4 regions of the Actinoallomurus oryzae genome follow, and region 1 is predicted to be linked to each of the others. Evidence: riboswitches for the same ligand, from Rfam matches in the RefSeq annotation. Region 1 holds a riboswitch; each other region holds the start of a gene.
The links. A riboswitch is a leader RNA that binds a small molecule or an ion and turns the genes downstream of it on or off. The one in region 1 is predicted to bind cobalamin.
Positions count from the first base shown of each region.

Region 1 (4,938 bases):
CCCGATCCCGCCCGCGTACTTGCTGAGCCGCGCGACCTGCCCGTACCGCTCGTAGATCGCCTCCAGCTCGTCGCGCGGTGAGTCGAGCAGGAAGCAGGAGGACAGCTGCGGGCGGGCGGCGCCGGAGTTGAACAGCGTCGGCGAGCTCGGCAGGTACGCCAGCCGCGACATCAGCCCGTACAGCTCGGCGGCCTCCCCCACGTTCTCGGCCAGTCCGCACGCCACGCGCAGGAAGAAGTGCTGGGGCCGCTCCAGCACCCGCCGCGTCGTCGGATGCCGCAGCAGGTACCGGTCATAGACCGTACGCAGCCCGAAGTAGGTGAACCGGTCGTCCGCGCCGTGGTCCACCAGGGCGTCCAGCGCCGCCGCCTCGCGCGCGACGAACCCGGCGGTCTCCTCGTTCAGCAGCCCCTGCTCATAGGCCGCCGCGATGGACTCGGTGAACGTCACCGGCCCGGTCTCCTCGGCGATCGACCGGGCCAGCAGGCGCGCCGCCACCGTCGAGTAGGCAGGGTCGGTGATCACCAGCGCGGCGGCCCGTCGTACGGCCTCGGCCAGGTCGCCGGCGTCGCCGACGCGGAGCGGGTCGGCGTCCGGCAGACCGGCGCAGGCACGCTCGATCTCCACGGCGAGCGTGCGCTCCGGATCGCCGTCCGACGCGGGCGGCGCGATGAGCTGTTGTGTCACGTGCTCTCTTCCTCGCGAGCTTCTTTCACTGGGTTCCCTCTGGCACCGATTGCCGCAGAGGCAACAGGCACACAAGGAACACGAGAACCATACATGTAGTGGCATCCACACCACAGCACCCCTAGATGTTGGGTGCGTCATCGCTGTGCCCCTGTACGCGGGCATGCCGAAGACTCCCGGCGGCCGACCTGCCGGGAGTCTTCTCGCTCGGGCCTTATGCCGTGGCCGGTGCCTCCACGGACCGGGGTTCACCGGCCGCACGGGCGAGCAGGCGTTCGGCCATCGGCGCGAAGCACAGGCCGATCGCGGCCCACATGATCGCCTGGGCGGCCACCGAGTACAGGCGGAAGGAGAACAGCAAGACCGCCAGGACCAGGAACGCGATGGAGAACCCGACCATCAGCAGGTACAGGCCGCCCCGCGCGCGGATCGTCTCCTCGTGGCCGATCGCGGGCGGGTTGGCCGGGTACTTGACGAAGGGGATCAGGTAGAAGCCCAGGAAGCCGCCGAGGGCGACCAGCAGCGCCAGCGTCCGTGGCCGCAGGTTCCCGGTGCGGCCGCAGGCCAGCAGGTAGGCCACCACGTACAGGCCGCCCATCGCGGCACCGAACACGATGACGCCGGCGCCGATCCCCACGTTGGCCTGGACCGTACGGCTGAAGAGGTCCGACCCCGCGGCCTCGGGGGTGATGCCCGCCGCCCTGTCGAGCAGGGCCTGGGCGGCGTCGCGCCCGCTCTCGTAGTCGATGGCCGCCTGGATCTGCGGCTCGGCGAAGATCCGGGCGAAGACGAACGCCAGGATCCCTCCGATCGCGCCAACGAGCAGCCCACGCACGATGAATCGCCGTTCCACGGCGTACTCCTTCGGGTGCGGTGTCGCGGGATCAGTGGCAGGGGAACCCGAGGAAGTGACGCGCGTCGTGCACGAACTCGTGGATGTACATGTTGTCGCCGAACACCGAGGTGGCGCCCTGGTCGACGCCGATGAAGTAGTACGCGGCCAGGCAGAGCAGCACGGTGCCGAACAGCCACAGAGCGGCCCGGGCGCCCGGCACGACGAGGGGTGTCGTACGGGTGGTGGGCAGCGTCGAGGTGGTCATCGCAAGAGCCTCCTAAAGGGATCCGGCGTCCCTGTCACGGGTGGAGCGCTTCTGACGGCGGAGGGTCTGACTTCCCGGCCCGTGGGCCGGATCACAGTGGCGCGACCGCGCCGGATTTGCACCGGCTTCCTCTTACCATCACGTTCGTCCGGAGCGTACGACCGGCGTTCCGGACCGTCAACATCGCGGGAGGTCGCACCCCATGGCCGTTCGTCTCTGCTGGTCACCCACGCGGCCACCGCCGCGACCCGGCAGGCCCGCTTTCCCGGTGACGACGAACCGCTCGACCCGCGCGGGGCCGAGACGGCGACCGCCGGTCAGGGAGTGCTGCGCCGCCTGGCCGTGCCTCCTAGGGCGTGTCTCAGCCCGCGGTGGCGTCGTCGCCCCAGACGCCGGTGACCAGGCGGATGTAGTGGCCGGCGGGCGGCAGGCCGGGGTCCGGTGCGGCGCCGAGCATGGCCAGGGACAGGTGGGCGTGCGTCTCGGCGACTTCGGCGAGGGCGTGCCGGCCGCCCGAGGTGTACCAGTTGGCGACGCCGCTGCACATCTGCAGCAGGGCGAGCCGTGCCACCGAGGGGTCCGGGACCTGGAACGTGCCGGCCGCCTGGCCCTTCTCGATGACCGATTCCCACAGGTCCTCGTACTCGTCGCGGAGCGCGACGATCGGACGGCGGCGCTCCGGCGAGAGCGCGCGCAGCTCGGTGTCGACCACGAGCGTTTCGGACCGCCGCAGAGCGTGAGCCACGACGTGGGTCTGCACCAGGCCGTTCATCGCGGCCACCGGTGAGGGTGACTCCGTCAGGACCTGGCCCGCCGCGGTGAGCAGCCGGTCCAGGCTCGTCTGCATGATGTCGACGAGCAGGTCTTCCTTGGTCCCCATGTAGTGGTAGAGCGTCGCCGAGGACAGGCCGGCCGCGTCGGCCAGCTCACGGATGCCCGTCCCGTGGAAGCCCTTGGCGGCGAACAGCGCCACCGCGGCGGCGCGGACCCGGCCGTCGGGCTGGGGCGGCCGGCTCACCGGACGTTCCACCGGTAGCGGGTCCAGCCGCCGACGGGCTCGGCGCCGATGCTCCGGTAGAAGCTCTCCGCCGCGTCGTTGCCGTGCGCGACGTCCCATTCGAGGCGGCCGCGGGTCAGCGACCGCAGGGCGGACAGCAGCTCGCGGCCGAGGCCGTACCGCCGGTACTCGGGTTTGATGTACAGGTCGTCCAGCCAGATGCCGGGCCGGGTGTCCCAGGAGGAGAACGTCGGGTACCACAGCGCGAACCCGGCGACGGCGTCCGGTTCGTCCGGCGGCGAGGCGATGTGGGCCCAGGCGACCGGATGCTCCCCGAACAGCGCCTCGTAGGTCTCCTGCCGGTCCAGCCGCACCCGGTCGGCGACGCCTTCGTGCGCGGCGTGGGCCAGCAGCAGGGCGCAGATCTCCTCGAAGTCGGCGGGTTCCGCGGGTCGTACGGGCATCAGACCTCCTCGAGCCGTCCGCCGACGAGGGTGGCCAGCACGCGGATGCCGGCGATGTCCTCGGTGGCGGTGGACGTGGGATCCGCGGACAGTACGGCGAGGTCCGCGAGCTTGCCGGGGGTGATGCTGCCCTTGCGGCGCTCCTCGAACGCGGCGCGGGCCGAACCGAGTGTGTAGGCGTGCAGCGCCTCCAGGGGGGTGACTCCCTCCTCGGGAACGAACGGCCGGCCGCTCTCGGTCCGGCGGCCGACCATGGCGCGCATGCCGAGGAGCGGAGCCCCGCGTACGACGGGCCGGTCGGAGCTGCCGGGGACGACGAGCCCGGCGTCCAGGAGGGAACGGTGTCGGTAACACCAGCGCACGCGCTCCTCTCCGAGCGCCGCGCGCATGCCGTCGCCGATCTGGCCCACGAAGGTGTGCTGGGGCACCGGGATGACGCCCAGCTCGGCGAGGCGGGCGACCTGACCGGGGCCGGCCACCCCGCAGTGTTCGATGCGATGCCGGGGATCGGGGCGCGGGAACCGGGTCTGCGCCTCCTCGAAGGCGTCCAGGACCAGGTCGATGGCGCGGTCGCCGATGGCGTGCGCGGCCACCTGCCAGCCCGCCGCGTGCGCGCCGACGATGCGTTCCCGCAGCTCTTCGGCGGGGAGCTGGAAGTAGCCGCGGTTGCCGGGCTGGTCGGCGTAGTCGTCGTGCATCGCCGCGGTCCGTCCGATGAGCGAGCCGTCGGCGAACACCTTCACCGCCCCGAGCCGCAGCCGGTCGTCGCCGAACCCGGTACGCAACCCCAGGTCGAGCCCGAGCGCGCCCGGGGCTCCCTCGATCGGGTGGGTGGAGTCGCCGGTGACCATCAGGCGTACCCGGACGCCGAGTGCGCCGCCGTCGAGGGCGTCCTGATAGGCGGCGGCCTCGGTCGGTGAATGGCCGATCCAGCCCAGCCCGATACCGGCCTCGGTGCAGGACGTGATGCCCTCGGCGCGGTAGCGCTCGCTCGCGGCGGCGATGGCCTGAACGAGCTGCTCGCGCGGCAGCGGGTACCGCAGGTCGCGGACGAGCTGCTGGGCCGCCTCCTCCAGGAGCCCGGTGTCGGGGTGGACGACGCCGCCGTCCGGCGGCCGGTCGCCGATCTCACGCAGCAGCCGGCCGCCCACCACCGACATGTGCGCGGAGGTGTGCCGCAGCCAGACCAGGTGGTCGGGTGCCACGGCGTCCAGGCGGTCGCGGTGCGGGTGGCCGCCGAGCTTGTTCTGGTCGTAGCCGGAGCCGATGATCCAGGTGCCCGGCGGCTGGCTGCGAGCGCGCTCGGCGACCGCGTCGTACACCTGCTCCAGGGTGTGCATCGGCGGGGTGGACAGGTCGAGCTCGGTCAGTGAGAGACCGAACAGGATCATGTGGTTGTGCGCGTCGTCGAAGCCGGGCACGACCGTCGCTCCGGCCAGGTCGACGACGTCGGCGGCGGTGACGCCGTCCAGCTCGTCGTCGAGGGCCACGATCCGGCCGTGGTGGATGCCGATACGCCGGGCCGAGGGACGGGCCGGGTCGACCGTGACGGCCGACAGGTTCGTCAGGATGGTGTCGATGCGCATCAGGTCACGTACCTCTCGGCGAGCGCACGGAACCACGGGCCCCACGGCTCGGCGCCCGAAGAGCCGATCTTGACGATGGTGCGCCGGCCGGTCGCGAACTCCGG
Region 1 covers NZ_BAABHF010000029.1:5,767-10,704, forward strand. The annotation lists gene ABEA10_RS27385 (ribonucleoside-diphosphate reductase subunit alpha) at 1-687, opposite strand, end outside; gene ABEA10_RS27390 (CbtA family protein) at 902-1,540, opposite strand; gene ABEA10_RS27395 (CbtB domain-containing protein) at 1,572-1,787, opposite strand; cobalamin riboswitch at 1,827-1,981, opposite strand; gene ABEA10_RS27400 (TetR/AcrR family transcriptional regulator) at 2,149-2,805, opposite strand; gene ABEA10_RS27405 (GNAT family N-acetyltransferase) at 2,802-3,248, opposite strand; gene ABEA10_RS27410 (amidohydrolase) at 3,248-4,834, opposite strand; gene ABEA10_RS27415 (acyl-CoA thioesterase) at 4,834-4,938, opposite strand, start outside.

Region 2 (4,938 bases), on a different contig from region 1:
CGTACCGGGCGGCGACGGCCGCGCGCAGTCCCGGCAGCGCGCCGGATCCGCCGGTCCACACCTGGGCGGCCCGCAGCACCGCGAGCACGAGGTTGACCCGCTGCTCCGGGTCCGGTGCGTCGCCCAGGATGTGCAGGCCGTCGCGGATCTGCACGTCCTTGACCTCGCACAGGTACCCGTCCACGTGCAGGACGAAGTCGTCGAAGGCGTCGGCGTCCGGCTCGTCGGACACGTGCAGGTCCTGGTGGAGCTGGGCCGCCTGGACGAGGGTCCAGATCTGCGCGCGCACGACGGGCAGCTTGGCCGGGTCCAGCGCCTGCACCGTGGCGTACTCGTCCAGGAGCTGTTCGAGCTTGGCCAGGTCGCCGTACGTGTCCGCGCGGGCCATCGGCGGCACCATGTGGTCGACGACGACGGCGTGGCCACGGCGCTTGGCCTGGGTCCCCTCGCCCGGGTCGTTGACGATGAACGGGTAGACCAGCGGCAGGTCGCCCAGTACGGCGTCGGGCGCGCACTCCGCGGACAGGCCCAGGCCCTTGCCGGGCAGCCATTCGAGCGTGCCGTGCTTGCCGAGGTGGACGACGGCGTCGGCGCCGAAGGTCGCGTCCAGCCAGCGGTAGGCGGCCAGGTAGTGGTGCGACGGCGGCAGGTCGGGGTCGTGATAGATCGCCACCGGATTCTCCCCGAAGCCGCGCGGCGGCTGGATCATCAGCAGCACGTTCCCGAACCGCAGTGACGCGAGCACGATCTCGTCACCTGCTTCTTCCCGACCAACCTGCCCCGACCGACCTCCCGGCACGGTGTAGAGCTCGCCCGGCGGCTCGCCCCAGTGCTCCCGTACGGCCTCGCGCAGCGAGTCCGGGAGCGAGGCGAACCAGCGTTCGTAGTCCTCCAGCGGCACCCGGGCGGACGCGGCGCGGAGCTGTTCCTCGGTCAGCCACTCCACGTCGTGGCCGCCCGCCGCGATGAGCGAGTGGATCAGCTCGTCGCCGTCGGCGGGGTGGTCGCCGACCTGGTAGCCGGCCTCCTTGAGCGCGGTCAGCAGGCGTACCGCCGAGACCGGGGTGTCCAGGCCGACCGCGTTGCCGACACGCGCGTGCTTGGTCGGGTACGACGAGAGCACGATCGCGAGTTTCCGTTCGGCGGGTGGCGTGTGCCGCAGCCGTGCGTGGCGCACGGCGATGCCGGCGACGCGGCCGGCGCGCTCGGGGTCGGCGACGTACACCGGGATGCCGTCGGGCCCCTCCTCCTTGAAGGAGAACGGCACCGAGATCAGCCGTCCGTCGAACTCGGGGATGGCCACCTGCATGGCCGCGTCCATCGGCGACAATGCCGCGTCGGAGGCCTCCCACACCTCCCGCGAGGTCGTCAGGCACATCCCCTGGATGACCGGGACGTCCAGGCCCGCCAGCGCTCCGGCATCCCACCCATCTTCGGCGGAGGCCCCGGCCGCGAGCACGGTGACCACGATCGCGTCGGCACGGCCGAGCAGCTCGAGCAGGCCCTCGTCGGCGGAGCGGAGCGAGCCGCAGAACACCGGCAGGGCGTTGCCGCCCGCCCCCTCGATCCGCTCGCAGAGCGTGTCGACGAACGCCGTGTTGCCGGACAGCTCGTGCGCCCGGTAGAAGACGATCCCCACCGTGGGCCGGTCCGCCCGCGTCTCGTGCTCGCCGTGCACGCCGTACTCGGGCATCCGCTGCGGCGGCGCCCAGGGCTCCTCGTCGCCCGGCGACAGCATCCCGGCGAGGAAGCGGCGCAGTTCGCGCAGGTTGCCGACGCCGCCCTCACGCAGGTAGTCGAGGGCCTCGGCCGCGACGCCGGCGGGAACGGTGGACAGCGCCATCAACTCGGCGTCGGGCGTGGCCTCGCCGCCCAGCGCGACCAGCGGCAGGCCGCGCCGCCGCAGGTCCTCCACGCCCTCGCGCCAGGTCTTCAGGCCACCCAGGAGCCGGACGACGACGGCGTCGGCGTCCGCGCAGAGGGCGTCGAGGTCGGCGAGGGCGAGCCGGGTGGGGTTGCCGGTGAGGTACCCGGCGGAGCGGGCCGACAGCAACTCGGTGTCGGCGGTGGACAGCAGCAAGACACGCACGTGTGGGTCCTTCCCTCGGGGGTCCTCGCCCCGGCTCGGGTGCCGATCGCCGACGGCGGGAAGTCTCCTGACTCTCGGGTCACCGCACACCCGCGGCCTTCCAGCAGGTCGCCGTGAAGCCGGGCTACCGTACGCGCGGGTGCACTCACCGATCACAGTTGCGGGACAGTCCCGGACTCCCACCGGGTTCCCTCCCTCGCCGTCGCGCGGCCAGTCTACGAGAGGGAGATTCGCCGCGGCAGGGGCGCTACGTGCCGTTCGTCGCGGTTACGGTGGTGGACATGAGCAGCTCGGCTCTCACCGCGGAGCGTGCCGACGTGACACCGCCGGCGCGCGTCGCGCCGCTGGTCGCCCGCTACTCCGGCTATCGCTACGAGGGTCTGCCGGCGGGCACACACCGGGGGTTGCCCTCGCAGTACGTCACCGTGGTGCTCAGCCTCGGCAAGCCGACCCGTACGACGCAGCCCGGCCGTCATTCGGACGCGGCGGATTTCGCGGCGCTCGCCGGGGGGATGCACACGCGCCCGGTGCTGATCGAGCACGACGGCGACCAGTACGGCGTCCAGCTCGACCTCACCCCTCAGGGGGCCAGGGCGCTGCTGGGGATGCCGGCCGGCGAGCTGGCGTCGGCGGTCGTCCCGCTCGACGGGCTGCTGCGGACGCGGACGGGCCCGCTGGTCGAACGCCTGGCCGAGGCGCCGTCGTGGCCCGCACGGTTCGCCGTCCTGGACGACGTGCTGTCCCACGACGCCGACCGGCCGGGCGCGCCTCCGGACGAGCTGCGCCACGCCTGGCGGCTGATCACACGGAGCGGCGGCCGGGCGCGCGTCGCGGACATCGCCGCCGAGGTCGGCTGGAGCCGGCGGCACCTGGCCGCGCGGTTCACCGCCGAGTACGGCCTGACGCCGAAGGAGACGGCACGCGTCGTACGGTTCCAGCGGTCCAAGCGGCTGCTGTCGCGGCCGGACCGGCCGGCGCTCGCCGAGGTCGCGGCCGTGTGCGGCTTCTATGACCAGGCGCACCTGGCGCGCGAGTGGAACGAGCTCTGCGGCTGCCCGCCCTCGGCGTGGCTGACCGGCGAGGACCTCCCATTCATCCAAGACGGAGGCGAGGACCCCGGCGGACGATAGGGCCATGAGCGAAACCATGATCTGGCCGTCGTTCCGCTACTCCGACGCCCACGCCGCCATCCGGTTCCTGGTCGACGCCTTCGGCTTCGAACGCGTCGCCGTCTATGAGAACGGCGACCGCGTCGACCACGCCGAACTCCGCTGGCCGCTCGGCGGCGGCGTCATGCTCGGCAGCTCCTCCCGCGAGGACAGCTCCATCGCCGGTCTGCCGGCCGGCACCGGATCGGTCTACGTCGTGACCGATGACGTGGACGGCCTGTTCAAGCGGGCGTGCGCGGCCGGTGCCACGGTCGTACGGGAGCCGCTCGACGAGTCGTACGGGCGCGGTTTCACCGTGCGCGACCCCGAGGGCGTCTTCTGGAGCTTCGGCACCTACGCGGGGTCGGGGAGCTGACCCTACGGCGTCACCACCGGGCAGCCGAGCCACTGCTCGACGCGGCTCGGTGGTGGCGCCGTCCCCTGGGAGACCGCGAGCCGCAGCGGCGCGAAGTCGCCCTGCGGCCGCTCCGCCGCGAGGCGGCCCAGGAACGCCGACGTCGACAGCAACACGCTGGCACGGTGCCGCCGCACCCCCTCGGCGACCAGGGGGATCGAGCGCTGCCGTGAGTCGAGGATCGCGCACGAGCCGGTGAACAGCGGAAGGAAGATCGTGTTGCGCAGGCCGACCGGGTCGTAGGTCTTCGACACCGAGAACAGCACGTCGTTCTCGCGCAGCCCGAACGGCTCCATCGCCAGGTAGGACTCTTCGGGGTCGCGGTGGGCGTACGTCGCGGCGTGCTGGCCGTACGCCGGCGCGTCGGGGATCACCGGGTGCGGGTCGGCGGAGGCCGCGGCGGGCAGCGCGCTGATCAGCTCGACCGGCGTGATCGTATGAGGATGGCGTCCGGGCATGCAGACCGCGAAGGCCGCCGGGGGCAGCGCCGAGGCGTCCGGATCGGCCAGCACCGCGACCGCGCCGATGCGTACGACGCCGAGGAAGGACCAGACGAGCTCCATCGAGCCGGGCAGCGCGATCGCCACACGGTCGCCCGGCGCGACACCGTACGCGCGCAGCAGTGACGCGACGCGGGCCGCGCCCCGGTGCACCTCGCCGTGGGTGTAGACGTCGTCACCGCACAGGAACGCGGCCCGTTCAGACCAGCCGAACGCGTGCGTCCACTGCCTGAGCACCTCCGCCAGATTCGCATCCGGGGATGGTCCGGGCATGCGCGCTCCTCCCCATCGTGGGCCCCCCAGCGACACTAGGCCGGGCGGCCGTGCCGGGACAGACCCGGAGCGTGATCAAATAGATTCTGAGGAGGCCATCTGTGGACACCCTTCGGGTCGCGTTGATCGGTTATGGCACCGGAGGTGCCGTCTTCCACGCTCCGCTCATCTCCGCCGCGCCGGAACTCGAACTGGCCGCCGTCGTGACGGCCGACCCCGACCGGCGGGCGAGCGTCCGCAGCCGGTACCCGGACACGGAGATCCTGGACCGTACGGACCCAATCTGGGCGGGCGGATACGACCTGGTGGTGGTCACCACGCCGAACCGCTCGCACGTCTCCCTCGCTCGCGCGGCGCTCGACGCCGGCCTGCCGGTCGTGGTCGACAAGCCGGTCGCCCCGACCGCGGCCGAGGCGCGGTCGCTCGCCGGGGGCCCGCTCGTGGTCCCCTTCCACAACCGGCGCTGGGACGGCGACTTCCGCACGGTCGCCCGGCTGTGCTCGTCGGGCGCGC
Region 2 covers NZ_BAABHF010000045.1:118,321-123,258, forward strand. The annotation lists gene cobN (cobaltochelatase subunit CobN) at 1-2,089, opposite strand, end outside; cobalamin riboswitch at 2,150-2,282, opposite strand; gene ABEA10_RS35685 (helix-turn-helix domain-containing protein) at 2,371-3,219, shown strand; gene ABEA10_RS35690 (VOC family protein) at 3,224-3,613, shown strand; gene ABEA10_RS35695 (AMP-binding protein) at 3,616-4,425, opposite strand; gene ABEA10_RS35700 (Gfo/Idh/MocA family oxidoreductase) at 4,527-4,938, shown strand, end outside.
Region 2: it holds a riboswitch for cobalamin, as region 1 does, so the genes downstream of both, cobN (cobaltochelatase subunit CobN) here and ABEA10_RS27395 (CbtB domain-containing protein) in region 1, are expected to answer to the same signal.

Region 3 (4,938 bases), on a different contig from region 1:
CGGCTGGAGATGACCTTCCGCTCCCTGAACCTGCCCCTGCCTCAACGGGCCGTACACGACCTGATCATCTACACCTCCGAGCCGGGCACCCCCTCGGAGGACCGCCTCAAACTCCTCGCCAGTTGGTCGGCACCGCAGACCTCACCCACGGAACCGATCCGCCCGCCCCGCTGACCTCACGCGTTCATGAGAGGGATTGATCAGAAATACAAAAAGTGTCCTTGACCTGCAACGACAGGAATTGCTGAGGGTCCTGCCGACTGCAAGGAAAGTGTTCCGGGCACCGAACGGCCCGGCACACAGCCTGCGGGCGAGGACGCGGTCCGCGCCGCCGAGACAGCGACTCGGCGTCCCGCTGCCGCCCAGCTACCGCAACTTCCTGTTGGTCAGCGACGGCTGGGCCGAGATGCCGACCAACGCGGGCACGTTGCGAACGCGGCGGCGACCTGTTGCCCAACGACAGCTTCGGCGCGCTGCTGCTCAGTGCACGCGACAAGTGGCCGGCCGAAGCGAAGGCGGAGGCCTGACGCTCACAGGCCCGGATAGCCCCGCCAAAGAGGCGACGAGCGAGGAATCAGCATCGGCCGCCGACACCCGGGCCACCGATGGTCTCCATCGTGCGAGCGACGTAGCCGCTGTAGGTTCGGCCGGCGCGACCGGGCACAGCGCACGGAGCGGACGGTCGCGTGTCAGGGAACACGCGCAGGCTCCCGGCGGGTAACCGGATCGGCATCGCAGTGCGTCCTGATAGTGGCCACGACGTCGTGGCCGTGAATCGGAGGAACGCGCTGTGATGACGATGGCCGGTCGATACATGGCCGGTGCCGCCGGGCTCGCGCTGGTCGTATCGCTGATGGGATGCTCGGCGAGCGGAAGCGGGAAGAAGACCAGCCGCGTCGAGGGTTCGCCCGTGACGGCGGCTGAGGCGCTGGACCAGGCGGCGAAACGGCTCCGCTCCGTGCAGACCTACCAGGCCTCGGTCTCCGTCTCCACCGTCGTGGGCAGCACCAGGAAACACCTGTTCGGCGAGATCACGAGCCGGTCGAAGGACCAGGCCCTGAAGTACGCCGTCCCCTTCTTTGACGAGGAGGGGAACGCCACCTCGGACTCGACCCAGCTCCTGCTCGGGGACAAGTTGTACATCAAGAACCGGAAGTTGCTCGAGGTCATCCACAAATCCTGGATCGGCATCCCGCTCAGCGGGCTGAAGCCGACCGACACCTACGTCGTGGCCCTGCTGGCCCAGATCCACCAGCCGGACCCGCTGCTGCACGCCAGGATGTTCACCGCGTCCAAGGACGTGCACCTGGTCGGCCGGGAGACGACGGGCGGGACCGCCACCACCCGCTACCAGGGAACGTTCGCCCTCAGCGAGGCGCTGGCCAAGCTGGACCCCACCGAACGTACCGAGGCACAGGCGGTCTACGGACCGTTCGGCACCACCCCGTACTTCGAAGTCTGGATCGACGACCACCAACTGGTCCGCAAGGTCAACATGGTCGGCAAACGCGGGGCGAAGCACCGGATCAACGCGACCATGAACTACTCCACCTTCGACACCCCGGTCTCGATCACCACGCCGCCCTCGAACGACCTGAAGAACCTCCCCGGCCCTGCCACGAAGAACATCCCGATCTGACGCTCAGCCCGAGCGGCGCCCGCGGGAAGGATGACCCGTGGGGCCGCCCCGGCCGGCCGATCAGCCTCTACCGCCTCGCCGAACGCCTCCACCAGATCGGCATCCAGCCCGGCCCCACCCGTTCCACCGCCTCTTCCAACTCGCCACCGAGGTCCCCGCCGCCATCCTCGCCCGCATGCTCGGCATCCACATCAAATTCGCAGTCCAACGGCAACGCGCATCCTCCGGCGACTGGATGACCTACGCCGCCGATGTCAGCCGCCGTATCCCGGAAAACCGATGAACGACGCGTCAGCCCTCGTCGGGTCGTGAGGTCCACCGGTTCTCGACCTTGGCCAGCCGCCAGTAGGCGATCGCGGCGGCCCAGACGGCGACGAACAGGCCGACGATGATGAAGCCGACGTTGTCCAGGTTCAGCCCGGCGACCCAGTTGGTCACCGGGCTGTCCAGGCCTGCGTCGTCGTGGAGCAGGCCGACGATTTCGATGGTGCCGATGACGAACGCGACGGCGACCGACAGGCCGGTGATGGTGAGGTTGTAGTAGACCTTGCGGACCGGGTTGGCGAAGGCCCAGTGGTAGGCGAAGTTCATGAAGGTGCCGTCGAGAGTGTCGAACAGGCTCATTCCGGCGGCGAAGAGCACGGGCAGGATGAGGATGGCGTACCAGGGCAGGCCGCCGGCGGCGCCGCTGCCGGCCAGGACGAGCACGGTGATCTCGGTGGCGGTGTCGAAGCCGAGGCCGAACAGCAGGCCGATCGGATACATCTGGGCGGGGTGGCCGATGGCGCGCAGGAGGCGGCCGAGGAAGCGGTTGAACAAACCGCGCTGGTCCAGCCGTGCCTCCAGCGCCTGCTCGTCGAACTCGCCACGGCGCATCGTGCGCCAGACCGCCAGGATGCCGATCAGGGCGAGCAGGTTGAGGAAGGCGATCAGATAGAGGAAGCCGCCGGAGATGCTCGTACCGATCAGCCCGAGTGTCTGATGGGTCTCAGAGTCCTGGTTCATGAGAGTGCCGGCGATGTGCGTGCCCAGGGTGATGAGCGCGGCCATCGCGATGACGATGCTCGAGTGTCCGAGCGCGAACCAGAACCCGACCGACACAGGGCGCTTGCCGTCGGCCATCAGTTTGCGGGTGGTGTTGTCGATCGCGGCGATGTGATCCGCGTCGAAGGCATGGCGCATGCCCAGGGTGTATGCGGTGACGCCCAGACCGACGCCGAAGACCTTGGTGCCGATCGTGTAATGCTGGGGCGCGACCAGCAGAATCAGCACGCCCCAGGCGACGACGTGCAGCGCGGCGATGACGCCGAGCAGCCCGGCGAGACGGAGCCAGTCCCGTCTGCTCAACGCGGAAAGGACCGTGGACAGACGGGAGGTCATGGTTCGCCTTCCAGCACCTCGTGGACGACTGCGTCGGTGCCGTGGCCGGTCTCCTGGCTGACGGGTCTCGCACCGCCCGCCTTCCCAGGCCCAACGGGCCCAGTGGCATGCGTGGACAGTGCACCCGATCACAGTGGCGAGGGCCGCGCCGGTCCTTCACCGGCTTCCCGAACACCACGGCGCTCACAACGTACGACGGAAGCACGAAGCCTGCAAGGCTGGTTGATCATGCACCCGCCGCGCAGAGTCGTCAGGGCGTGTCGGTCACTGGTGCCTCAGTCCCAGGTCATGGAGAGCGTCGAGGAGCGACTTTCGTGAGGTGCCGTGCCAGGCCACGAAGCCGTCGGGCCTGACGAGGGCGGTGTCGTCCATCGTGGGAAGCACGTGGACGGGCAGGTCGACGCCGGCTGAACCGGTCACCGTTCGCCATCGCCGGCGATCGGCTGGGGTGAAGAGGGTCCAGTGCGAGCCGATCAGGTCGAGCGTGGAGACCTGGCCGGCGGGGCTTGTCCAGCGGTGCGGGAAGCGGTGGCCGGGCCGGACGATGTCGTCCAGGACATTGATGGTGCCGTCGTGTGGGGGATAGCCGTAGAACATCATGCCTCGCAGGTAGTCGACGGCGGCTTTGTCGTACAGAGTGTCCGGGTCGCCTTCCAGCGACTGGTAGCCCTGATGCATTCGGCGGGAGAGAGACAGGGAGGCCCGGGCGGCGGCCTGGCGTTCGGGTTCGTAGGTGCGCAGGAGCGCCGGGGTGAACGGCCCGTGCAGGACCGCGGCGAGCTTCCAGGCGAGGTTGTGCCCGTCCTGGATTCCGGTGTTCATGCCGAGTCCGCCTGCCGAGCTTTGTACATGGGCGGCGTCACCGGCCAGGAAGACGCGGTCTTGCCGGAAGGAGGAGGCCATGCCGATGGCGGCCTCCCACGCGTTGACGGTGTGCAGTTCGATGGGGATCGTTCCGTCCCCGATCGCGGCTGACAGCAGTTCAAGCGTCTTTGCCTCGGTCAGGTCGGCGAGACCGTCCGGCTTGCCCGGATAGTCCATGATGTGCGAGGACCACTGGTCCAGGCCGTTCTTCGACATCAACGTGGCGTAGACCGCGTCGTTGCGCACGAAGCACATGTGCGTCCCCCAATCCCGCAGGACGGGCCCGAGATCGGCGCGGAAGAACGCGGTGTTCAGATGGGAGATGACGCTGCGGTCGGGCATGGTGATCCCCAGCCTGGCGCGCACGTCGCTGCCGGCCCCGTCGGCGCCGATGAGGTAAGCGGCCCTGACCTGTCGTTCCTGGCCCGTGGCGACATCGACGACCCGTGCACGTACGTGATCGGTATGGGCGGCGAGGTCGACCAGCCGTACGCCGAACCGGACCTCGCCGCCGTGGCGCCGGAGTTCCGCCAGCGCCAGGCGCTGAACCTGGTCGTGGGTCAGGACGAGGCGTGGGTTCACCGGGCTGCAGGTCTTGAGCCGCTCGGCGTACGGCGCAGGCAGCCGTCCTTCGTGGAGGGTGACGCCGAGCCCACGGTCCTTGAACACCGTCCGCAGGGGAGGGCCGCCCTCCCAGCCGACCTGCTCCAGCACCGGTCCCAGGCCGACGGAGCGGAAGACCTCCAGGGTGCGAAGGCTCGTGCTCGCACGCGGCACCGTGGATATCGCGTCTCGCTTCTCGATGACCAGTGGCCGGACGCCCCAGTGGGCGAGGAACATCCCCGTCGTCAGGCCGACCGGCCCGCCGCCCACCACCAGCACCGGCACTTCCTCGATATTCATCGCCTACCTCCATCACGTCTCTCGGGGCGATGGGCGACAACGCTGCACGCTCAAGTCGGCTTGAGTGCAAGATGACGGGGGTGGAAGACGAGCGCTACTCGATCAGCCAGGTCGCCCGATGCTTCGATGTGCCGGTATCGACGCTGCGGTAC
Region 3 covers NZ_BAABHF010000016.1:185,583-190,520, reverse strand. The annotation lists gene ABEA10_RS11560 (helix-turn-helix transcriptional regulator) at 1-174, shown strand, start outside; gene ABEA10_RS11555 (SCO4651 family lipoprotein) at 794-1,639, shown strand; gene nicT (Nickel transporter NicT) at 1,931-3,019, opposite strand; cobalamin riboswitch at 3,046-3,213, opposite strand; gene ABEA10_RS11545 (FAD-dependent monooxygenase) at 3,284-4,786, opposite strand; gene ABEA10_RS11540 (MerR family transcriptional regulator) at 4,858-4,938, shown strand, end outside.
Region 3: it holds a riboswitch for cobalamin, as region 1 does, so the genes downstream of both, nicT (Nickel transporter NicT) here and ABEA10_RS27395 (CbtB domain-containing protein) in region 1, are expected to answer to the same signal.

Region 4 (4,938 bases), on a different contig from region 1:
CGTAGGCCGGATCGAAGGGAGATGGACGGAGTTTTTGCCCGACACTACCGCTATGCCTCATTTAAGCGGATTGTCGTGAAAATAAGCGTTACGCACCGTTGTCGTACGAGTACCTCTTGCCACGACATCGCACTTTACCTGTTCAATGCTATGTCGCTCATCCTTTTGTCGGGTAGCGGAGCTCCGAAACGGTGATCTGACGGTGCGGGACGCCGGATCCGCACGGCGCGTCGCGGTCGGATCACCGATCGGCGCCGGTCACCCTCTTCCCAAAACACCGATGCGAACGTATGTTCGATGACGCCTGTCTTCCCCCGGGCACTTCGGCGGCGTTCGACCGGGAAGGCGGCGACGAGACGTGTGGACGGTGTCCGGATGAGCCGGGCGTACGGCGACCCGGTCGAGGTCTGGCGGGCCGACGGCCGGCCGTCACGGTTCGTCTGGCACGGGCGTCTCTACACCGTGCTGCGCGTCCTGGACCACTGGGTGACCAGCCGCGACTGGTGGCGCGACCGGAACCCGGACGCCGAGGAGCCGGCCGCCCGGGAGTTCTGGCAGGTGGAGGCCACCCCGGACCACGAGATCGGCGTGTACGAGCTCCGCTACGACGAGGCGAGCGACACCTGGATGCTCTCCCGCGCCTGGGACTGAACCCGCCGGCGTCTCGTAGTGTTCACGCGTGATCAATGCGCGGGTGGTCCTGCGGCCCGTCACGCAGGCGGACCTCGAGCTCTTCGAGGCCGAGTTCTCAGGTCCCGAGGGGACCGGCGTCCATCAGTGGTTCGGGTACCGCAGCCCCGTCGACCTGCGGCGCCGCTTCGCCGAGACGGGCCTGCTCACGCCGGACGGCGGCACTCTCACGGTCTGTGAAGAGGGCGGCGACGTCGCGGGCCGGGTCGAGTGGTTCAAGAGTTCGTGGGGGCGTCCGGAGACGTCGTGGTGCTGGACCGTCGCGATCGGGCTGCGGCCGAGCCGTCAGGGCCGGGGGATCGGCACGGAGGCGCAACGGCTCCTGGTGGCCTACCTGTTCGACCACACGCGTGCCCAGCGGATCCAGGCCTTCACCGACAGCGGCAACCTCGCCGAGCAGCGGGCCCTGGAGAAGGCGGGCTTCGAACGCGAGGGCGTCCTCCGCCAGGCCCAGTGGCGCGCCGGACACTGGCACGACCAGATCCTCTACTCGACGCTACGTCCCACAACGGTGGGTGACGAAGGTCGGGGTGCTGACAAGCCGGGAGAACGGCCCGCTCGTTCTGGATAGGGCGCCGGCGCTTACGCGGGTACCATGGCGCGGATCGCCTTGAGGGTCGGTTCGTCCTTCACGCCGGCGATCAGCAGGGTGGTCACGGGGGAGTCCAGCCACAGCTCCAGCCGTTCGCGGATGCGGCCCAGGGGGCCGAGCAGGGAGATGGCGTCGGCCAGGGCGTCCGGGACGGCCTTGACCGCCTCGTCCCGGCGGCCCGCGAGGAACAGGTCCTGCACCCGCGCGGCCTCCTCGGCGTACCCCAGCCGGCCGATCAGGTCCAGGTGGAAGTTGCGGTCGCGGGCGCCCATGCCGCCGATGTAGAACGCCAGCGGGATCTTGGCCACCTCCAGCGCGGCCGTCAGGTCGTCGGTGACGATCGTGGTGACGGTCGCGGCGATCTCGAAGCCGTCCGGGCGGTCGCGCAGTGACGCGCCGAAGACCGGTTCGATGCGCTCCGGGTCGACGAACAGCGGCAGCCAGCCCTGGGCGATCTCGGTCGATAGCGCGACGTTCTTCGGGCCCTCCGCGCCGAGGTAGACCGGGATGTCCGGGCGGACCGGGTGCGCGATCGACTTCAGCGGTTTGCCCAGGCCCGTCACCCCGTCGCCCACCCCGTACGACCGCAGCGGCAGCGGGTAGTGCGGGCCGGGACTGGTCACCGGGTCGGCGCGTCGCCACACGTCGCGCAGGATCTGGACGTACTCGCGGGTGCGAGCGAGCGGACGGGCGAACGGCACGCCGTACCAGCCCTCCACCACCTGCGGCCCGGACGCGCCGAGCCCGAGCGTGAGCCGTCCGCCGGACAGCGCGTCGAGGGTCAGCGCGTGCATGGCGGTGGCGGCCGGGGTGCGTGCCGACATCTGCGTCACCGCCGTGCCCAGGCCGATCCGCGAGGTGCGCGCGCCGTACCAGGTCAGCGTGGTGAAGGCGTCCGATCCGTACGCCTCCGCGGTGAAGACCTGGTCATAGCCCAGGCGCTCGGCGGCGAGCACGGTTTCGGTGTCGTCCACGGGGTCCCGCTGCCAGTAGCCGAGGTTGATGCCGAGCCTCATGCGCACCTCCGGAAGAAGTAGAACGTGTTCCATTCAAACAGGAACAGACCGGCACACACCTGTCGAGGACGGATCGGCTGTGTGCGATGCTGTGCGTCGGCGGTACGCGGAGGAACCCGGTGAGACTCCGGGGCTGTCGCGCAACTGTGACCGGGGAGTTCGCCCTCACCGACGGCCACGGCGTAAGCCGGAAGGCCGAGGGCGGGTGACGATCCGGGAGCCAGGAGACTCCGGCCGCCACCTGCAGGCCACCTACGGGCGCGCAACCCGAGGAAGGACGAACACCGGGTGAACACCTACCCGTTCTCCGCCGTGGCGGGGCTCGAGGACCTCAAGCTCGCCCTGCTGATCAACGCGGTGTCGCCGTCGGTCGGCGGCGTCCTCGTACGCGGCGAGAAGGGCACCGCGAAGTCGACCATCGTCCGTGCGCTCGCCGGGCTGCTGCCGGCCATCTCCGCCGTGGCGGGCTGCCGGTTCTCCTGCGACCCGGACGCGCCCGACCCCGAGTGCCCCGACGGCCCGCACGACGACGCGGAACGGCAGGAGCGCCCCGCCCGGCTCGTCGAGCTCCCGGTCGGCGCGTCGGAGGACCGCCTCGTCGGCTCGCTGGACATCGAGCGGGCGCTCACCGAGGGGGTGCGCGCCTACCAGCCCGGCCTGCTCGCCGCCGCGCACCGGGGCGTGCTCTACGTCGACGAGGTGAACCTCCTCCACGACCACCTGGTGGACCTGCTGCTGGACGCCGCGGCGATGGGGCAGTCCTACGTCGAGCGCGAGGGCGTCTCGGTGCGGCACGCCTCCCGGTTCCTGCTCGTCGGCACCATGAACCCCGAGGAGGGCGAGCTGCGCCCGCAGCTGCTCGACCGGTTCGGGCTGACCGCCGAGGTCGCCGCCACGCGTGACCCCGACGAGCGCGCCGAGGTCGTACGCCGGCGCCTCGCCTACGAGGCCGACCCGGCCGGGTTCACGGCCGACTGGGCGCGCGCCGACGCCGAGCTGGCCTGGCACATCCGGGCCGCCCGCGACCGTCTCCCCGAGGTCGTGCTGTCCGACGGCGCGCTGCGGCAGATCACCGCGGTCTGCGCGGAGTTCGAGGTCGACGGGCTCCGGGCCGACCTGGTGATGGCCCGCGCCGCGATCGCGCTGGCCGCCTGGCACGACCGCGGCGCCGTCACGCCCGCCGACGTACGCCTCGCCGCGCGCCTCGCGCTGCCGCACCGGCGGCGCCGTGACCCCTTCGACGCGCCCGGCCTGGACGAGGACCGGCTCGACGACGTGCTGGACCGCACCGGCGACTACGACACCGAGGAGGACCCACGGCCCGGCTCCAGCCGGCCGAAGCCTCCCTCGCCGCCGGTCCCCGAGCCTCGGCCGCCGGCCGAGGAGGACGGCTCGGAGATCACCACCGAGGACCCCGAGCCCGAGCCCGAACCCGACCCGGACACCGATCCCGACGGCCCGGGTTCCGGCACGCCCCTGCCCGACGCGGTGGACCTGCCGGCCGAGGGGGCCCTGGTCGACATCGGCCAGGCGCTGTCGGGCAACGCGGCGTCCGGCGCCGACCGGCTGAAGACCTCCCCGGCCGACGCCGCCTACCGGCCGCGGCTGTTCGTCGTGCCGGGCATCGGCGAGGGCGCGCCCGGCCGCCGCTCCCGCTCGCGCACCCCGTACGGCCGTACGACCGGCGCCCGGCCGGGCTTTCGCACCGTGCACCTCGCCGGCACCCTCTTCGCCGCCGCGCCCCATCAGCGGTCGCGCGGACGCAGCGGACCGGGCCTGGTGATTCGCGCCGACGACATCCGCGAACCGGTCCGCGAGGGCCGTGAGGGCAACCTCGTGCTGTTCGTCGTCGACGCCAGCGGCTCGATGGCGGCCCGGCGGCGCATGCGCGCGGTCAAGGGCGCCGTGCTCAGCCTGCTCCTCGATGCCTACCAGCGGCGCGACAAGGTCGGCCTGGTCACCTTCCGGGGTCGCGACGCCGAGACGGCGCTGCCGCCGACCTCCTCGGTCGAGGCCGGCGCGCGCCGCTTGGAGGACCTGCCGACGGGAGGCCGTACGCCGCTCGCCGCCGGGCTGCTGCGGGCCGCCGGCGTGCTGCGCGCCGAGCACCTGCGCGACCCGGCACGGCGCCCGCTCGTCGTCATCGTCACCGACGGCCGCGCGACGCACGGCTCGGTCGACGACGCGCTGCGCGCCGCCGCCCTGCTGCGGGATGCCGCCTCGGTGGTGGTCGACTGCGAGAGCGGCCCGGTGCGCCTCGGCCTCGCGGCCCGCCTCGCCGAACGCCTCGGCGCCGAACTCGTCCGCCTGGAGGACCTGCCCGCCGACGGCCTGGCCGGCGTCGTACGCGATCGGAGGGTCGCCTGATGCCACAAGGCAAGCCGGAGAGCGTGCCGGACGACGGGCTGACCACGCGGCAGCGGCGCAACCGCCCGCTCGTGATCGTCCATACCGGCCAGGGCAAGGGCAAGTCGACCGCCGCCTTCGGGCTGGCGCTGCGCGGCTGGAACCAGGGCTGGCCGATCGGGGTGTTCCAGTTCGTCAAGTCCGCCAAGTGGCGCATCGGCGAGGAGCGCGCGCTGCGCGTGCTCGGCGCGTCCGGCGAGGGCGGGACGGTCGCCTGGCACAAGATGGGCGAGG
Region 4 covers NZ_BAABHF010000045.1:73,724-78,661, reverse strand. The annotation lists gene ABEA10_RS35500 (DUF6504 family protein) at 376-651, shown strand; gene ABEA10_RS35495 (GNAT family N-acetyltransferase) at 680-1,261, shown strand; gene ABEA10_RS35490 (LLM class F420-dependent oxidoreductase) at 1,273-2,298, opposite strand; cobalamin riboswitch at 2,408-2,529, shown strand; gene ABEA10_RS35485 (magnesium chelatase subunit D family protein) at 2,587-4,665, shown strand; gene cobO (cob(I)yrinic acid a,c-diamide adenosyltransferase) at 4,665-4,938, shown strand, end outside.
Region 4: it holds a riboswitch for cobalamin, as region 1 does, so the genes downstream of both, ABEA10_RS35485 (magnesium chelatase subunit D family protein) here and ABEA10_RS27395 (CbtB domain-containing protein) in region 1, are expected to answer to the same signal.